DNA from 4 places in the Phytopseudomonas argentinensis genome. Region 2 is predicted to be linked to each of the others. Evidence: riboswitches for the same ligand, from Rfam matches in the RefSeq annotation. Region 2 holds a riboswitch; each other region holds the start of a gene.
What was found. A riboswitch is a leader RNA that binds a small molecule or an ion and turns the genes downstream of it on or off. The one in region 2 is predicted to bind cobalamin.
Positions count from the first base shown of each region.

Region 1: another riboswitch for cobalamin. It lies ahead of SA190iCDA_RS14905 (ABC transporter substrate-binding protein); the one in region 2 lies ahead of cobW (cobalamin biosynthesis protein CobW).
Region 3: another riboswitch for cobalamin. It lies ahead of cobO (cob(I)yrinic acid a,c-diamide adenosyltransferase); the one in region 2 lies ahead of cobW (cobalamin biosynthesis protein CobW).
Region 4: another riboswitch for cobalamin. It lies ahead of SA190iCDA_RS05985 (TonB-dependent receptor domain-containing protein); the one in region 2 lies ahead of cobW (cobalamin biosynthesis protein CobW).

Region 1 covers NZ_CP056087.1:3,340,324-3,344,528, forward strand. Annotated here, with positions in the region: gene SA190iCDA_RS14895 (ABC transporter ATP-binding protein) at 1-59, opposite strand, end outside; gene SA190iCDA_RS14900 (FecCD family ABC transporter permease) at 56-1,090, opposite strand; gene SA190iCDA_RS14905 (ABC transporter substrate-binding protein) at 1,087-2,094, opposite strand; cobalamin riboswitch at 2,263-2,460, opposite strand; gene SA190iCDA_RS14910 (type B 50S ribosomal protein L31) at 2,705-2,965, shown strand; gene ykgO (type B 50S ribosomal protein L36) at 2,962-3,117, shown strand; gene mntP (manganese efflux pump MntP) at 3,466-3,993, opposite strand; yybP-ykoY riboswitch at 4,034-4,200, opposite strand.
Region 2 covers NZ_CP056087.1:601,292-605,496, reverse strand. Annotated here, with positions in the region: gene cobN (cobaltochelatase subunit CobN) at 1-373, opposite strand, end outside; gene cobW (cobalamin biosynthesis protein CobW) at 772-1,821, opposite strand; cobalamin riboswitch at 1,919-2,109, opposite strand; cobalamin riboswitch at 2,206-2,408, shown strand; gene SA190iCDA_RS02810 (CbtB domain-containing protein) at 2,503-2,688, shown strand; gene SA190iCDA_RS02805 (CbtA family protein) at 2,699-3,418, shown strand; gene SA190iCDA_RS02800 (cobalamin biosynthesis protein) at 3,415-3,822, shown strand; gene cobM (precorrin-4 C(11)-methyltransferase) at 3,898-4,205, shown strand, end outside.
Region 3 covers NZ_CP056087.1:3,620,766-3,624,970, reverse strand. Annotated here, with positions in the region: gene SA190iCDA_RS16230 (NAD-dependent deacylase) at 1-635, shown strand, start outside; gene SA190iCDA_RS16225 (C40 family peptidase) at 690-1,325, shown strand; gene SA190iCDA_RS16220 (C40 family peptidase) at 1,461-1,988, shown strand; cobalamin riboswitch at 2,058-2,283, shown strand; gene cobO (cob(I)yrinic acid a,c-diamide adenosyltransferase) at 2,420-3,055, shown strand; gene SA190iCDA_RS16210 (cobyrinate a,c-diamide synthase) at 3,070-4,205, shown strand, end outside.
Region 4 covers NZ_CP056087.1:1,320,953-1,325,157, reverse strand. Annotated here, with positions in the region: gene dxs (1-deoxy-D-xylulose-5-phosphate synthase) at 1-1,306, shown strand, start outside; cobalamin riboswitch at 1,349-1,567, shown strand; gene SA190iCDA_RS05985 (TonB-dependent receptor domain-containing protein) at 1,671-3,524, shown strand; gene SA190iCDA_RS05980 (AI-2E family transporter) at 3,844-4,205, opposite strand, start outside.

The DNA of each region.
Region 1 (4,205 bases), 2.3 Mb from region 2:
ACGATCGCCCTGCCCTTTACCGACCAACCCAGGTCGCTGCACTGCAACATGGTGCTCATCGCCTTTGCCTCCCGCGCACCAGAATCACCGCGAACGCCGGCGCGCCGACCAGGGCGGTGACCACGCCGATCGGCAGCACCTGGCCCTTGATCGCCGTACGCGACAGCACATCGGCGGCGATCAGGAACACCGCGCCAGTCAGTGCCGAGACCGGCACCAGCCGGCCGTGCCGCGCACCGACCAGCAGCCGCGCGGCGTGGGGGATCACCAGGCCGACGAAACCGATGGAGCCGACGATCGACACCATCACCGCCGTGACCAGGGCGGTACAGGCGATCAAGGTGGCCTGTACGCGGCGCACCGGTACGCCCAGGGAGGCCGCCGACTCGGCGCCAAAGGTGAAGGCATCCAGCGCCCGGGTATGCCAGGCAACCAGCAAGACCCCGGCCAGCGCCATCGGCACGGCCAGCAGTACGTCCTGCCAGTTGACCCCGCTGAGGTTGCCGAGCAGCCAGAACATGATGCCGCGGGCCTGCTCGGCGCTGGCCGACTTGGTGATCAGAAAGGAGGTCAGCGCATTGAACAGTTGGGAGCCGGCGATGCCGGCAAGAATGATCTGCGCACTGCCGCTGATGGCGCCACCGCCCGCCGCCCGGGCCAGCAGCGCGACCAGGCCGAATGCGGCGACCGCGCCGAGAAAGGCGCCCATGGACAGCGACAACATGCCGGCCCCGACCCCGAGCAATGCGACGGAAACCGCGCCGGTCGAGGCGCCGGCAGAAATACCCAGCAGGTAGGGGTCGGCCAGGGGGTTGCGCAGCAATGCCTGCAGCACCACTCCGGACACCGCCAGCCCGGCCCCGCAGCTGGCGGCGACCAGGGCGCGGGTCAGGCGGTAATTCCAGACGATGCCCTCGTCGATCGGGTCGAGCACGAAGCCTGCCCCGAACAGCTTGTTGGCCAACACCTGGAACACCACCGAGGGCGCAATGTGGGTTTCACCCAGGGCGATCCCGGCGATCACCGCCACGCCGAGCAATAGCAGGCAGAACAGGGTCAGCAGGAACAGGCGCGAACTGCGTGCGATCATTGGAAGTCGTCAACGGCCTTGGCAAGGGTTTCGATGCCGCTGATCATGCGCAGCGAGGCCTGCATGCCATCGGCATCGATGATCACGATGCGCCCATGCTTGACGGCATCCATGTGCTTGGCGACCGGGTCGTTGCGCAGGAATTCGAGCTTCTTCTGCACATCGTCGGCGGGAAAGCGACGGCGGTCCATGCGCGCCAGCACCAGCACCGTGGGGTTGGCCTTGGCCAGGGTCTCCCAGCCGACGCTCGGCCATTCCTCGTTGGACTCGACCACGTTGCGTAGCCCCAGGGATTTCATCATGTAGTCGGCCACGCCCTTCTGGCCCGCCACGTAGGGGTCCAGATCCATGTCCGGGCTGGAGAACCAGAACAGCGCGGAAATATCCCTGGCCTGACGCTGCTCGGCACCGGCCACCGCCGCGGCCAGGCGCTTCTGCAGATCGGCGACCAGGGCGTCGCCCTTGTCCTGCACGTCGAAGATCTGCGCCAGCTGGTCGATGCTCTTGTACAGGCTGTCGATCTGGAACGGCTGCAGGCGGGTGCCGTCGGCGCCGACCAGGTTGTCCTTGCCTTCGCAGTCGGTGGGCATGATGTAGGTGGGGATGTTCAGGTCGTGAAACTGCTTACGCGTACCCACCACACCCTGCTCGCCCACCATCCACTCGAACTGCACCGCCACCAGGCCCGGGCGCTTGCCGATCACCGACTCGAAGCTCGGGTCGTTGTCGGCCAGGCGCGGCACCTTGGCATTCTGCGCCTCGAATTCGGGCAGCACGTGGCTGAACCACAGCGAAGTACCGGCCAGGCGCTCGCCCAGGCCCATGGAATAGAGGATTTCGGTGCCCGCCTGGCCGATGGTCACGGCAGTGCCGGGGCTTTTCGCAAAGGTCAGCGACTGCCCGCAGTTTTCCAGGCTGAGCGGATACTGGGTCGGGCCGGCGGCACAGGTCAGAGAAGACAGACTCAGGGCGGCACCGATGAGGGCAAGGCGTGACACGAACATCCGGGTGATCTCCTAATCAACAAATACGCATAAAGGCAGTGCGTAGGCTGGAGAACACATCACGCCGCGCGGCCACGGCCACGCCTGTCCCTTGCGGGAAGTGATCACGGATGCCCCCTCCCGGACACCCCGCCGGCGGTTCGATTACTGGCGCCTGCCCACCAGAAGCGGAAGCAGACCCATGCCGGCAGGTCTCCTGACTGGTACGTCTGCGCAACGCGGCGGCCTTCCCGGAAGCGATTCCCAGTGACACGAATGCAGCGCTGCTCGATACCTACAGTTGCGGGGGCAGTTCCGTTTGGCCACCCGAGGTGGCGACGGATTCCCTATTAATTCCTCACGGAAACCGGCGCCGGCATCTTAAACGATTAAGTGATCCGCCTGCAGCGCTTTGCCGCCGTTTTACCGTTCACAACACCAGGCCTCTTCAGCCAGAGCCACGCAACGCCCTACGAAAAGCGCCGCCATTATTGTTACAACATAACATTTTGGCAAGCGCATTTAGGCGAGGTTTTCGCGGTGCCCCCGAATCGACGAGCAAGGCTTGTAATGAGAATTAAAATCATCAAGACTGAATGCGTTACTTTATAACGTAGCCAATGGAGCCCCCATGAAACCCGATATCCACCCCACCTATCGCCCTGTCCTGTTTCACGACGTTGCCGCTGACGCCTACTGGCTGATCGGCTCCACGGTCGAGACCGACAAGACGCGCCAGCACAGTGACGGCAACACCTATCCCTATGTCACCCTGGACGTATCCAGTGCATCGCACCCGATCTACACCGGCCAGCAACGCCAGGTCACCAGCGAAGGTCGCGTGGCCGGCTTCAACAAGCGCTTCGCCGGCTTCGCAGGCGCCAAGTCATGAAGGTCGTCGCCTCGCTGAAACAGGCCAAGCTGCGCCATCGCGACTGCCAGATCGTCAAACGTCGCGGACGCATTTACGTGATCTGCAAGACCGAGCCGCGCTTCAAATGCGTACAGGGCCGCCCCAAACCCCAGCGCAAGAACAAGGGCTGAGCGCCTGTATCACCGCCTCGAGGCGCCGCGCACCCTCAGCGAGGGATCACGGCGTCGACGGGGCATTGCGATTGGAAGCTATCGCCGCGGACGAGCTCGCCGCCCTCGGCAGCGGCACTGACAACTCTACGCGCAGCATGGCGAAGCGAATCGCCAGGGCCGCGCCGGACTCCCGACAATAACCATATCCCTCCCTTATCGGCTGGCCTGTTGCCAGGGGTGCCAAGCCGTGGAATGCAGCCAGCACCTGCTACCGTACCTTTACGTCCTGGTCATGCAGCGGGACAGCGCCCGAAAAGTCCAGAGCACCTGAGCCCATTCGACCTTGGCTGCCGGCGGTCTGGCGGCTTACAAGGTGTGGTCATAGAGAATCGCCGCGCCCACGCCGATCAGCACCAGGCCGCCGAGGATTTCCGCCTTGCGGCCGATCGCGGTGCCGATCAGGCGCCCGAGCATCACGCCTATGGTGACCATGGTCATGGTCGCCAGGCCGATGGCCAGCGCCGCGGGCCAGATGTTCACATCGACGAAAGCCAGGCCGACACCCACGGCCAGCGCGTCGATGCTGGTGGCGAATGCCGTGGCGGCCAGCAGCCAGAAGGAATGCGCCGTGGGTTTCTCTCCTGCCTCGTCGGCCTCGGGCTGCAAGCCCGCGTGGATCATGTGGCCGCCGAGTAACAGCAGCAGCGTGAAGGCGATCCAGTGATCCCACTGTTCCACATAGCCAGCCGCGGCCTGGCCGATGAACCAGCCGACCGCCGGCGTGATGGCTTCGATCACGCCGAAGATCAGACCGGTGCGCAGGGCATCGAGAAATCGGGGGTTGTGCAGCGAGGCGCCCTTGCCGACAGCCGCGGCGAAGGCATCGGTGGACATGGCGAAGGCCAGGAAGACAAGAGAAAGGAAACTCACGGTTACGTCTCGGTCGGGCTACGAGTCAATGACCGATACACGCGCCCGACCTCAGGCACGTATCAGTCATTGGTCTCACCAACCGAAAGGTGTTCGTACCACGGCTGCTGCCGAGAATGTTGATACGAACGCTGCCGAGCGAACCCGGAAGCAGGCTACTCCCCAAAGAGGCCCGC
Region 2 (4,205 bases):
CCATGAGCGCGGGGTCGGGATTATCGCAGCCCGGCACCAGAATCAGCGTCTTGCCCTGCCCGGCCAGTTCCACCAGCCGCTCGATGCCGTAGCGCCAGTAGCTGACGCCGCCATGCACGGAAATCATGATGACCTTGGCGTGCCGGAGCACCTGCTCGACGTAGAAGTCCACCGAGGCGTTGTTGCCCAGCTGCGCCGGGCTGGCCAGGCGCAGGCTGGGGTAATCCTCGGGTAGATGGCGGGCGACTTCGGTCAGCAGCGACAGGTGCGAATCACCGGTGCACAGCACCACCAGCTCGGCGGGGGTCTGGCCGAGGTCGGCGATGCTGTCGGCCGGCAGCGCCTGGCCGGGCTGGGTCCGTAGCAGGTGCATTTAGGCGAGCCGCAAGCTGCAAGCCGCAGGCTGCAAGCTGCTGTAGGGGGGACTCAGGAGCGCAGCGAACAGTCCGCCAAGCCCTGCAGCGTTCTTCACCACGACGCCCCATCGAAAGATCGACGGCATGCGGCTTCGCGACGACTGCACGGATGCAGGAGGTCGAGCGACGCAGGAAGCCAAAGCCGAGTACGCCCTACTCGCTGCAAACTCGAAGCCGCCGTAGGGCGGACTCAGGAGCGCAGCAAACAGTCCGCCAGGCCATGCGGAGTTCTGCACAAGGCCGCCCCATCGAAAGATCGGCGGCGTACTGCTTCGCGACGACTGCATGGATGCAGGAGGTCGAGCGACGCAGGAAGCCAAAGCCGAGCACGCCCTACGCGCGAGCGCGCTTCGCATCAGGCCAACGCCATCTTGAGTTCGGTGGCGATGCCGGCGTGGTCGAGCTCCTGGCCGATCACGATCAGGCGCGTCACCCGGGCTTCGTCGGGCTTCCAGGCGCGGTCGAAGTGCTTGTCGAAGCGCTGACCGACGCCCTGCAGCAACAAACGCATGGGCTTGTTCGGCACGGCGACGAAACCTTTCACGCGCAGAATGCCGTGTTTGCCGACCACGTCCCTCAGGGCAGCGAGCAGGCGCGCCTCGTCCGCTTCGGGTAGTTCCACGTGGAACGAGTCGAATTCGTCGTGATCGTGATCGTCGTCTTCATCGTCATGGTGGGTACGGCGGCCTTCGATATGCAGCTCGGTCTCGCTGTCCAGGCCCAGCAGCACCTCCAGCGGCAGCGAGCCGCCATGGGCCTCGACCACCTTGACCGCCGACGGCAGCTCCTCGGCCACTTCGGCGCGCACCGCGGCCAGCGCCTCGGCATCGAGCAGGTCGGCCTTGTTGAGGATCACCAGGTCGGCGCTGGCCAGCTGGTCGGCGAACAGCTCGTGCAGCGGCGATTCGTGATCGAGGTTGGGGTCGAGCTTGCGCTGGGCATCGACCTGATCGGGGAAGGCGGCAAAGGTGCCGGCCGCCACGGCCGGGCTATCGACCACGGTGATCACCGCATCGACGGTGCAGGCGTTACGGATTTCCGGCCAGTTGAAGGCCTGCACCAGGGGCTTGGGCAGGGCCAGGCCGCTGGTTTCGATAAGGATATGGTCGAGATCGCCGCGGCGCTCCACCAGCTCGCGCATCACCGGGAAGAACTCTTCCTGCACAGTGCAGCACAGGCAGCCGTTGGCCAGTTCGAACACCCGGCCATTGGCTTCTTCCTCGCTGCAGCCGATGGAGCACTGCTTGAGAATCTCACCGTCGATGCCCAGCTCGCCGAATTCGTTGACGATCACCGCGATGCGCCGGCCTTCGGCGTTTTCCAGCATGTGCCGCAGCAGGGTGGTCTTACCGGCACCGAGAAAGCCGGTGACGATGGTGACGGGAAGTTTGGCGAGCGTTTTCATGGTGGCCCCTGGCGTCTACAGAAACGGCGAGCGGGCAATAGGATGGCAGGCACGAGCAGGGCTCGCGCCAAGGCATCACCGGATCACCCCGCCCGGTTGTCGAAAGCGTTATCGAGGCAGGTCTCCTGGCTGGCAGGTCATGGCACGCGGCCGGCCTTCCCGGTCTCCCAGTGGCGATTGGCGACGCACTCGCTGCTTACAGTTGCGGGGGCAGCCACGGCGATCCGTGTTCCCTCTTGAACCTGTTAGAAGCCTTCTGAACAGGTTTCCTCTCCATGGCGACCCATGGAGAACCTCGAAGACCGCAAGGCTACGCAGAGCCTGGGTAACGGTCAATCGCGGCGCGACCTGCAGCATATTGACGCTCTGGCCGCTTCGTGGTGTTCTTGCCCGGTTGTTTCAGGTGTCTCACGCCGCCGCGCGTGAGGTGAAACGGGAAGCCGGTTAGAGTCCGGCGCTGCCCCCGCAACGGTAAGCGAATGCCAGGATCGTTTTGGCCACTGTGCACGCGCATGGGAAGGCCGATCCCTATCGCCGCAAGGTGATCGTCGTGAGCCCGGAGACCGGCCTGAATCCTCTGTTTGGCAACCCGCGGTGGGCGGGCACGCGCCGATCGCTGCCTGCTCGTGCGGGCTGTCTCGCCGTGTCCTGCTGTGCCGTTTACCCCTGAGGTCTACGATCATGTCCAGCAGTGTCCTTTCCGATTCCAGCGCCTCTGCGCTCCCCCTGTCGCAACGTATCCTGCTCGCCGTTGGCAGCTGCGTGCTGGGCGCCGTGCTGATCTTCTTCGCCGGCTTCTCCCAGGTCGAAGCCCTGCACAACGCCGCCCACGATACCCGGCATAGCGCCGCGTTCCCCTGCCACTGAGGGCACCAGAATGATCAAGCGTATCGCCCGGACCGCCGGGTTCGCCGGCCTGCTCGCCGCCATCGTGCTGACCCTGCTGCAGAGCCTGTGGGTAACCCCGTTGATTCAGCACGCGGAGACCTTCGAAGTCGCGGAGCCTGCAGCCACAAGGGAACATGGCCATGACACTGGCACCGTCGCTCACGACCATGACGGCGCCGATGGCCACGGCCATGACGGTGAAGCCTGGGCCCCTGAGGACGGCTGGCAGCGCCTGTTATCCACAGGCCTGAGCAACCTGGTGGTGGCTGTCGGCTTTGCGCTGATGCTCGCCGGTCTGTTCACCCTGCGTGCCCCCGAGAAAACCTGGCAGGGCCTGCTCTGGGGCCTGGCGGGTTTCGCCACCTTCGTACTGGCACCCTCCAGCGGCCTGCCGCCGGAACTGCCAGGCACTGCCGCGGCGGACCTGCTGCTGCGCCAGTACTGGTGGATCGGCACCGCGGCCTCGACCGCCGCCGGCCTGGCGTTGCTGGCATTCGGCAGCAACTGGCTGCTGCGCATTCCGGGCGTGATGATTCTCGCCCTGCCCCACCTGATTGGCGCGCCGCAGCCCGAAGCACATGAAAGCCTGGCGCCCGAAGCGCTGGAGCATCAGTTCATCCTCGCCTCGCTGCTGACCAACGCGGTTTTCTGGGCCGCCCTGGGCCTGACTGCCGCCTGGTTCCATGGCCGTGGGCGCCAGCCGCAGTGAATGAGCGGCCCATCCTCGTCGCCGGCCTGGGTTGCCGGCGCGAGTGCTCGCGCGATGAGCTGCTGGCCTTGCTCGACAGCACCCTGGCCGAGCAGGGCTCGAGCACGGCTGAGCTGACGGCCCTGGCCAGCAGCGCCCACAAGGCGGCTGAACCTGGCCTCCAGCTGTTGGCCGCGCACCTGAACCTGCCGATCCACTTCCTGCCCGCCGAGGTGCTGGCGGGTTACCATGGGCGCCTGACCGAGACCTCGGCCAAGGCGTTGCGGGTGACCGGCATGCCAGGCATCGCCGAAGCCAGCGCCCTGGCCCTGGCCGAACAGCTGAGCGGCCGACCCGCTCGCCTGTGGATAACCAAGCGCAAGAGCGCCGCCGCCACCCTGGCCGTAGCCCGAGTCGATGGGTAGGGATCAAGCCCTATCGATCTGCCGGGATTTTCATCGGTCGATACAAGACACCGCCACCCCATATTCAGGAACCGCATGACCGTCTACTTCATTGGCGCCGGCCCCGGCGACCCCGAGCTGATCACCGTCAAGGGTCAGCGCCTGATCCGCAGCTGCCCGGTGATCCTCTACGCCGGCTCGCTGGTGCCCGACGCGGTGCTCGACGGCCATCAGGCCCATCAGGTGGTCAATACCGCCGAGCTGCACCTGGATGAAATCATCGCCCTGCTGCGCGCCGCCCACGCCCGTGGCGAGGACGTGGCGCGGGTGCATTCCGGCGACCCGTCGCTGTATGGCGCCATCGGCGAGCAGATTCGTCACCTGCGCGCGCTGGGCATACCCTT
Region 3 (4,205 bases), 2.1 Mb from region 2:
GCGTGCCGATCGAGGTGGCCATGTCCGGCGAGATGCTGCGCCGTGATCCGGCGCTGTGCTGGAAATACCTGGCGCAGCTTGGCAGCGCCTGCCTGGGCGCCGGGCCGAACGCCGGCCACCAGGCGATAGCCGAACTGCAGGCCATCAAGCCCGAATGCTGGGTGCTGACCCAGAATATCGATGGGTACCACCGCCTGGCCGGCAGCCCCATGGACCGGCTGATAGAGATTCACGGAGAATTGGCGCCGCTTTATTGCCAGCGATGCGGACAAACCGACGAGCGGTTGGCCGAGCATCTGCAGCGGCCGCTACCACCGCTGTGCGCGGCTTGCGATGGCGTGCTGCGCCCACCGGTGACGTTGTTCGGGGAGCTGTTGCCGTCCGTAGCCCTGGAGCGTCTACGACGGCAGTTGGCGAAGGGTTTCGACCTGGTGATCAGTGCCGGCACCAGCGCCAGCTTTCCTTATATAGCCGAGCCGCTGCTGCAGGCGCGCCGGTCGGGAGGCGTGACGGTGGAGGTCAATTTGTCGCACACCCGGGTCAGTGACCGGGTTGACTTGCGGCTGGAAGAACGGGCCTTAGATGTTTTCCCGGAACTACTGAGTCACATCGCTGCTCATAATATTTGCAAATGAGCCCGTTCGCGGGCATAGTCGCGGCTGTTCATTTTTCATGCCACGGTCGTGCCCATGCGCAAACGCTTCGCACCCCTCGTGCCTCTCGCACTCACATTGGTTCTCGCCGCCTGCGCTAACCACACCTCGCAACCCCAGATCGATACGCCTCAGGCCCAGGCTTCATTGCCTGCCAGGCCGGTGGTCGCTGCGCCTGTCGTGGAGCTCAAGGATGCCGGCGAAAACGACGCTGTCGTCGATTTCGCCAATCATGCCCCTTACGCCTTGCCGCAACTGGCGGACAGCGTGCTGGAAAAGGGTATTTCCCTGATCGGCACGCGCTACCGCTTCGGTGGTACCTCGGTGAAAACCGGTTTCGATTGCAGCGGCTTCATCGGCTACCTGTTCCGCGAGGAGCTGGGGATGGAACTGCCGCGCTCGACTCGCGACATGATCAACATCGATGCCCCGCTGGTCGATCGCAAGGCCCTGAAACCCGGCGATCTGGTGTTCTTCAGCACGGCCGGTCGCGGCCGCGTCAGCCACGCCGGCATCTACCTGGGTGACGATCAATTCATCCATTCCTCCAGCCGTCGCAGCGGCGGCGTGCGTATCGACAGCCTGGACGATGGCTATTGGAAGCGCACCTTCATTGAAGCCAAGCGCGTTCTGGCATTGGCGCCGACCGAGCATTTGGCCTCTCAACACTGATGGGGAGTTGCCCGGTCAGCATGCTCGGGTAACAATTCGAATGTTTTCAAGCGACTGCAGTGTAAAGCTAAAGCTTGCACTGCAGTTGTGAACACGGCAGAGTAGGGCGCATTCAGGCTCCAGGATCGTCCGTCCATGACTGCCACCGTCCGTATCGCCTTCCTTCTGCTCGCCGCACTGCTCGGTGCCTGCTCCAGCCGAGTGCCCGCACCTGCCCCGCAACCCGTCGTGGTCATGCCTGCACCCGGTGGTTATCAGGGGGGCGCGGACGATGTGCTGTTCCGCGCACTGGGTCTGGTGGGTACCCCCTATCGTTACGGCGGCAATACGCCGGACAGCGGTTTCGACTGCAGTGGGCTGATCGGCTACGTGTACCGTGACGCCGCCGGCATCAGGCTGCCGCGCTCGACGCGCGAGCTGATCAGCATGCGCGCGCCGACCATTGGCCGGGATTCCCTGCGCAGTGGCGATCTGGTGTTCTTCGCCACCAACGGTGGACGGCAGGTCAGCCATGCCGGCATCTACGTCGGCGAAGGGCGCTTCGTGCATGCGCCATCCTCAGGTGGCACGGTGCGCCTGGACAGCCTTGGCAACAGCTACTGGCAGCGCACCTATATCGAAGCCAAGCGCGTCTTTCCGGTGGAACTGGCCAGCCATCCCTGAGCATGCCGTCGCGCGAGGCCGTGCGACATCACCGACTCTGCGATTGACGCTTACGCCGTCAGTCCTTACCCTTTGCGACCTGCTTCAGGTGCCCCTGGTCGCGGCCAGGGGTGAAACTGGGAAGTCGGTGCGCTGCCGCCAAGCGAGCAATGCCGACGCTGCCCCCGCAACGGTAAACGAGTCCAACCACGCTTCTGGCCACTGTATCGCTGATACGGGAAGGCGCGTTGGTCGCTGTGTCCCAGGGGACTCGCGCTCGCAAGCCCGGAGACCGGCCTGTCGCTTTTTCCTTAGGTTGCGCGGTGGGCGCGGCCGGTGCGCGGCCCCAGGGCCAGCCCCTGCCTGCTCCTGCGTGATCGTTTTTATCGTCAGGCATCAATGCATGCCTGAGCGTTTCAGCTGCGCAGGCGTGCTGGCACCGAGGAGATCCCATGAGCGAGTCGACCCCACCCCCCAGTCGCGAATCGGCCGAACGCGATGCGCGCCACAACGCCCGTATGGCGCGCAAGAAGGCGCTGATGGACGACAGGATCGCCCAGGCCCAGGACGAATACGGTTTGCTGCTGGTGCACAGCGGCAACGGCAAGGGCAAGAGCAGCTCGGCCTTCGGCATGGTTGCCCGAGCGCTGGGCCATGGCCTCAAGGTGGGCGTGGTGCAGTTCATCAAGGGCGGCATGGCCACCGGCGAGGAGCAGTTTTTCCGCCGTTTCCCCGATGAAGTCAGCTACCACGTGATGGGCGAGGGTTACACCTGGGATACCCAGGATCGCCAGCGCGACATCGAGAAGGCCCGCCAGGCCTGGGATGTCGCCAGGCAATTGCTGGGCGATCCGCGGATCGCCCTGGTGGTGCTCGATGAGCTGAATATCGCCCTCAAGCACGGTTATCTGGACCTGGATCTGGTGCTGCGCGATATCGAGTCGCGCCCGGAACTGCAGCACGTGGTGGTGACCGGCCGCGGCGCGCCGCCGGCGTTGCTCGAGGCCGCCGACACGGTGACCGAGATGACCCTGGTCAAGCATGCCTTCAAGGCCGGGGTGAAGGCGCAGAAGGGCGTGGAATTTTGAATACGCAGCAAGCGCTGTCCGTCGAGCCGGGGACGCCACGGCGCTGCCCGACCCTGGTGATTGCCGCGCCGGCTTCGGGGCAGGGCAAGACCACCGTCACCGCCGCCCTGGCGCGCCTGCATACCCGGCAGGGCAAGCGGGTGCGGGTATTCAAGTGCGGGCCGGATTTTCTCGACCCGATGATCCTCTCCCGTGCCAGCGGCAACCCGGTCTATCAGCTCGACCTGTGGATGGTCGGCGAGGCCGAGAGCCGGCGGCTGCTCTGGGAAGCGGCGGGCGAGGCCGATCTGATTCTCATCGAAGGCGTGATGGGGTTGTTCGACGGCTCGCCGTCGGCAGCTGACCTGGCGCGTCGTTTCGGCGTGCCGGTGCTTGGGGTGATCGACGGTTCGGCCATGGCCCAGACCTTCGGCGCCCTGGCCGTTGGCCTGGCCAGCTACCAGCCGGACCTGCCGTTCTCCGGCGTGCTCGGCAACCGGGTCAATCCAGGTCGCCATAACGACCTGATCCGTGACAGCCTGCCGGCCTCGATCCGCTGGTACGGCTCGTTGCCGCGCAGTGCCGCCATCGAGCTGCCAAGCCGGCACCTTGGTCTGGTACAGGCCGCCGAGCTGGCCGACCTGGATGTGCGCCTGGATGCCGCGGCCGATGCCCTCGAGCAGACCGCCACCCTGACCATGCCGCCGCCCGTGACCTTCGCGGCGCCCGCGCTGGCGCCACTGGAACCGCTGCTGGAAGGCGTGCGTATCGGCGTGGCGCACGATGCGTCCTTCGCCTTTATCTACCAGGCCAATCTCGATCTGCTTGAGCGCATGGGGGCGACCCTGGTGTCTTTCAGCCCGCTGGGCGACGAAGCGCTACCCGAGGTGGACAGCCTCTATCTGCCCGGCGGCTACCCGGAACTACATCTGCAGGCACTGAGTGGCAATCGACCGATGATCGACGCCATCAGGGCGCACCAGCAGGCCGGCAAGCCGCTGCTCGCCGAGTGCGGCGGCATGCTGTACCTGCTCGAATCGCTGAGCGATGTCGCCGGCGAGCGCGCCGAACTGGCCGGCCTGGTGCCTGGCCACGGGCAGATGCAGAAGCGCCTGGTCGCCCTGGCGTTGCAGCGCGTGGCACTGCCCGAGGGCGAACTGCGCGGGCACAG
Region 4 (4,205 bases), 720 kb from region 2:
GTCCAACTACCTGGCCAAGATCCTCTCCAGCCGCACCTACGCCAACGTGCGCGAAGGCAGCAAGAAAGTGCTGTCCAAGCTGCCCGGCGCCTGGGAAATCGCCCGCAAGACCGAAGAGCACGCCAAGGGCATGCTGGTCTCCGGCACCCTGTTCGAAGAGCTGGGCTGGAACTACATCGGCCCCATCGACGGCCACGACTTGCCGACCCTGCTGGCCACCCTGCGCAACATGCGCGACCTGGAGGGCCTGCAGTTCCTCCATGTGGTCACCAAGAAGGGCAAGGGCTTCGCGCCGGCCGAGGTCGATCCGATCGTCTACCACGCCATCACCAAGCTGGAGCCGATCAACGCGCCGGCCGAGGTGAAGAAGCCGTCCGGCCCGAAATACTCCAGCGTGTTCGGCCAATGGCTGTGCGAGATGGCCGCCCATGACGAACGCCTGATGGCGGTCACCCCGGCCATGAAGGAAGGCTCCGACCTGGTGGCGTTCAGCGAGCGTCACCCGGATCGCTACTTCGACGTGGCCATCGCCGAGCAGCATGCGGTGACGCTGGCCGCCGGCATGGCCTGCGAAGGCGCCAAGCCGGTGGTGGCGATCTACTCGACCTTCCTGCAGCGCGCCTACGATCAGCTGATCCACGACGTCGCTGTGCAGAACCTCGACGTGCTGTTCGCCATCGACCGCGCCGGCCTGGTCGGCGAAGACGGCCCGACCCACGCGGGCAGCTTCGACCTCTCCTACCTGCGCTGCATCCCCGGCATGCTGATCATGACGCCGAGCGATGAAAACGAGCTGCACCACATGCTCACCACCGGCTACCAGTTCACTGGCCCGGCGGCAGTGCGCTACCCGCGCGGCAGCGGCCCGAACGCAACCATCGACCGTGAGCTGACGCCACTGCCGATCGGCAAGGGCGTGGTGCGCCGCCAGGGCAAGGGTGTCGCCCTGCTGGTGTTCGGCGTGCAGCTGAATGAGGCCCTGCGCGTCGGCGAAACCCTGGACGCCACGGTGGTCGACATGCGCTTCGTCAAACCCCTCGACGAAGCGCTGGTCAGCGAACTGGCTGCAGGCCACGAGCTGCTGGTGACCATCGAGGAAAACAGCGTGATGGGCGGGGCCGGCAGCGCGGTCAGCGAATTCCTTGCCGCCCAGGGCACCCTCAAGCCAATGCTGCACCTGGGCCTGCCCGACAGCTATGTGGAGCACGCCCGCCCCGACCAGATGCTCGCCGAATGTGGCCTGGACGAAGCGGGCATCGAAGCGGCCGTGCGTCAGCGTCTTGAAAAAGGCTCAAGCAAAGCCTGACCGACTTGCTTGTGTTTCATGCAGTCACCTTCTAAGGTACGCCTCGTTCACCTCCTGCCAGGTGCGCGCGGCGCTGCCACGCCGCGCGTTAAACGGGAAGTCGGTGCGCTCGCTCCGCGCGCCAAGCCGACGCTGCCCCCGCAACGGTAATCGACCGCAATCAGCCGATTGCACAACCGCTCAACCGCCACTGGGTCTACCGGGAAGGCCAGCGGTTGCAGGTCGAAAGCCCGGATACCGCCCTTGCAGGACGAGACGTGTGTTGCGGAGGGCACCACCGTCAAGCGCTGCATGGGCTCATTGCCCCGGCTGGGCTTGCTCCTGCCCTCCTCGAACGTCTGCCGACCTTTGAGGAATTCACAGAATGAAATTATCCCGCCTGCTTCTGGCGACGTCGCTGGCCCCCGGCCTGGCACTAGCCTCCCCGACGAACTACGAGGATGCACTGAAGCTCTCGGAGACCGTGGTGACGGGCAACCGTGACGTGCAGCCGCGCGAACGGAGCAGCACCCCCACCACGGTATTCACCCGCGCCGACATCGAGCGCCTGCAGCCCGGCAGCGTGCTCGACCTGCTGAGCCGGGTGCCAGGGGTGCAGGTCACCCGCGCCGGTGGCCGCGGCAGCACCAGCGGCCTGTACATTCGCGGCACCAAGACCGCACAGAGCCTGGTGCTGGTCGACGGTCAGCGCATCGGCTCGGCATCTGCTGGTGGCGCGCCGCTGGAATACCTGAATGTCGAGCAGATCGAACGTGTCGAAGTGCTGCGCGGCTCACGCTCGGCCATCCATGGTGCCGATGCGATTGGCGGCGTGGTGCAGATTTTCACCCGTCGGGCTACGGGCGAAGGGCTCAACCCGCGCCTGCGCGTCGGCTATGGGTCGAACCACAGCTGGGAACGCAGCCTGGGCCTGTCCGGTGGCGATGCCGACACTCGTTTCAACCTCGGCCTGAGCGCCGACGACACCCGCGGCATCAATCGCACCCATGCCCGCGTGGCGCCGGACAGCGATCGCGACGCCTACCGCATCAACGCCTTCAGCGCCACCCTCAGTCACCGTTTCAGCGAAGCGCTGGCAGCCGGCTTCAGCGTGCTCGACCAGCGCGGCGAGAGCGAATACGACGGTGGCTGGGAAGGTGCCTACCCGTACGCCGACTATCAACTGACCAGTTACTCCGGGTTCCTCGACGCCCAGCTGCTGCCTGACTGGAAAAGCCGCCTGGAAGTCGGCCACAGCGAGAACCGCTCCGTCGAGCGCTTCGATGACGTGCCCGCCAGCAGCCCCTTCAACACCTACCGCAACAGCCTGGCCTGGCTCAACACCCTCGACCTGGGCGACGGCCACAGCCTGCTGCTCGGCGCCGATGGCTACCAGGAACAGCTCAACAGCGATACCGCCTACGCCGAGGACAGCCGCTGGAACCACGCCCTGCTGACGCAGCACCGTTACCGCGGCGAGCGCTTCAGTACCGAGCTGGGCCTGCGCCACGAGAAGAACCAGCAGTTCGGCAGCGCCAACACGTTCAGCGCGGCCCTGGGTTACCAGCTCGATGCGCGCAACGAGCTGATCTTCTCCTACGCCGAGGGCTTCCGCGCGCCGACCTTCAACGACCTCTACTGGCCAGGCGGCGGCAACCCGGACCTGCAGCCGGAGACCTCGAAATCCTACGAGTTGCAGTGGCGCAGCCAAGTGGCCGAGCGCACGGCGCTGCAGGCCTCGGTGTACCGCACCGACCTGCGTGATGCGATCAACGGCTGGCCCGCCGAGAACCTCGACAAGGCGCGTATCAACGGCTTCGAAGGCAGCCTGCAGCAGGAACTGCTGGGCTGGCAGGCCGCCCTTGGCCTGAGCCTGATCGATCCGCGCGACCGCAGCACCGGCAGGCAATTGAATCGCCGCGCCAAGCGCACCCTGAGCCTGGATGTGGATCGCCAGTTCGGCGACTGGTCATTCGGCGCCACCTGGCAGGCGGTCAGCCGTACCTACGACGACGTCGACAATCAGCGCGAGATCGCCGGCCACGGGCTGCTTGGCCTGCGCGGCAACTGGCAGGCGACAGCGGAGCTGGCGCTGGGGCTGAAAGTGGATAACGTGCTGGACAAGGGTTACAGCCGCGCCCAGTACGGCGATGGAAGCTGGCCCGTGACGAATTACCGGGAATACCGGGAAGAAGGCCGTACTGCCCTGCTGTCACTGACCTGGACCCCGGCGTTCTGAGAGCCCGGTCACGACCTTGTTCATTCGGAAACCCCGAATCCGTATTCCTGTGGATTGGCGGCGAAGTGGCGGAAGCAGCTGCAAGCTGCAAGCTACAAGTTCAAAGCAGCCCGCAGTGCTCTAGCTTCTTCTTGCCGCTTGAGGCTTGCGGCTTGAAGCTCAATATTCGCTTCTGCCTTTCTGTCATCACTGCTCGTGGCGCCTCGTCGAGAGAGCATGAAGAGGCCTGAGTCAGGAAATGGCCCGCAAGCGGCACCTACCCGGTCGATGGATCTCCCCGATCCGTTTAAACGCTGCGGGGGCGATCCAGCCGACATGATCACACCCAGCCCTGGGCCTTGAGTTCGCTCTTCACATAGGCGTAGTAGACCGGCGCCGCCACCAGCCCGGCGATGCCGAAGGCGGCCTCGAACACCAGCATCACCAAGAGCAGCTCCCAGGCCCGCGCCTTGATCTGCCCGCCGACGATGCGCGCGTTGAGGAAGTATTCGACCTTGTGGATAACGATCAGGTAGGCCAGTGCGCCCAGCGCCACCCAGATCGACAGCGACAGGCCGACCACGAAGATCGCGGTGTTGGAGATCAGGTTGCCGACCACCGGCAGCAGGCCGGCCACGAAGGTGATCACGATCAGCGTCTTGGTCAGCGGCAGGTGCACGTCGAACAGCGGCAGTACGCCCA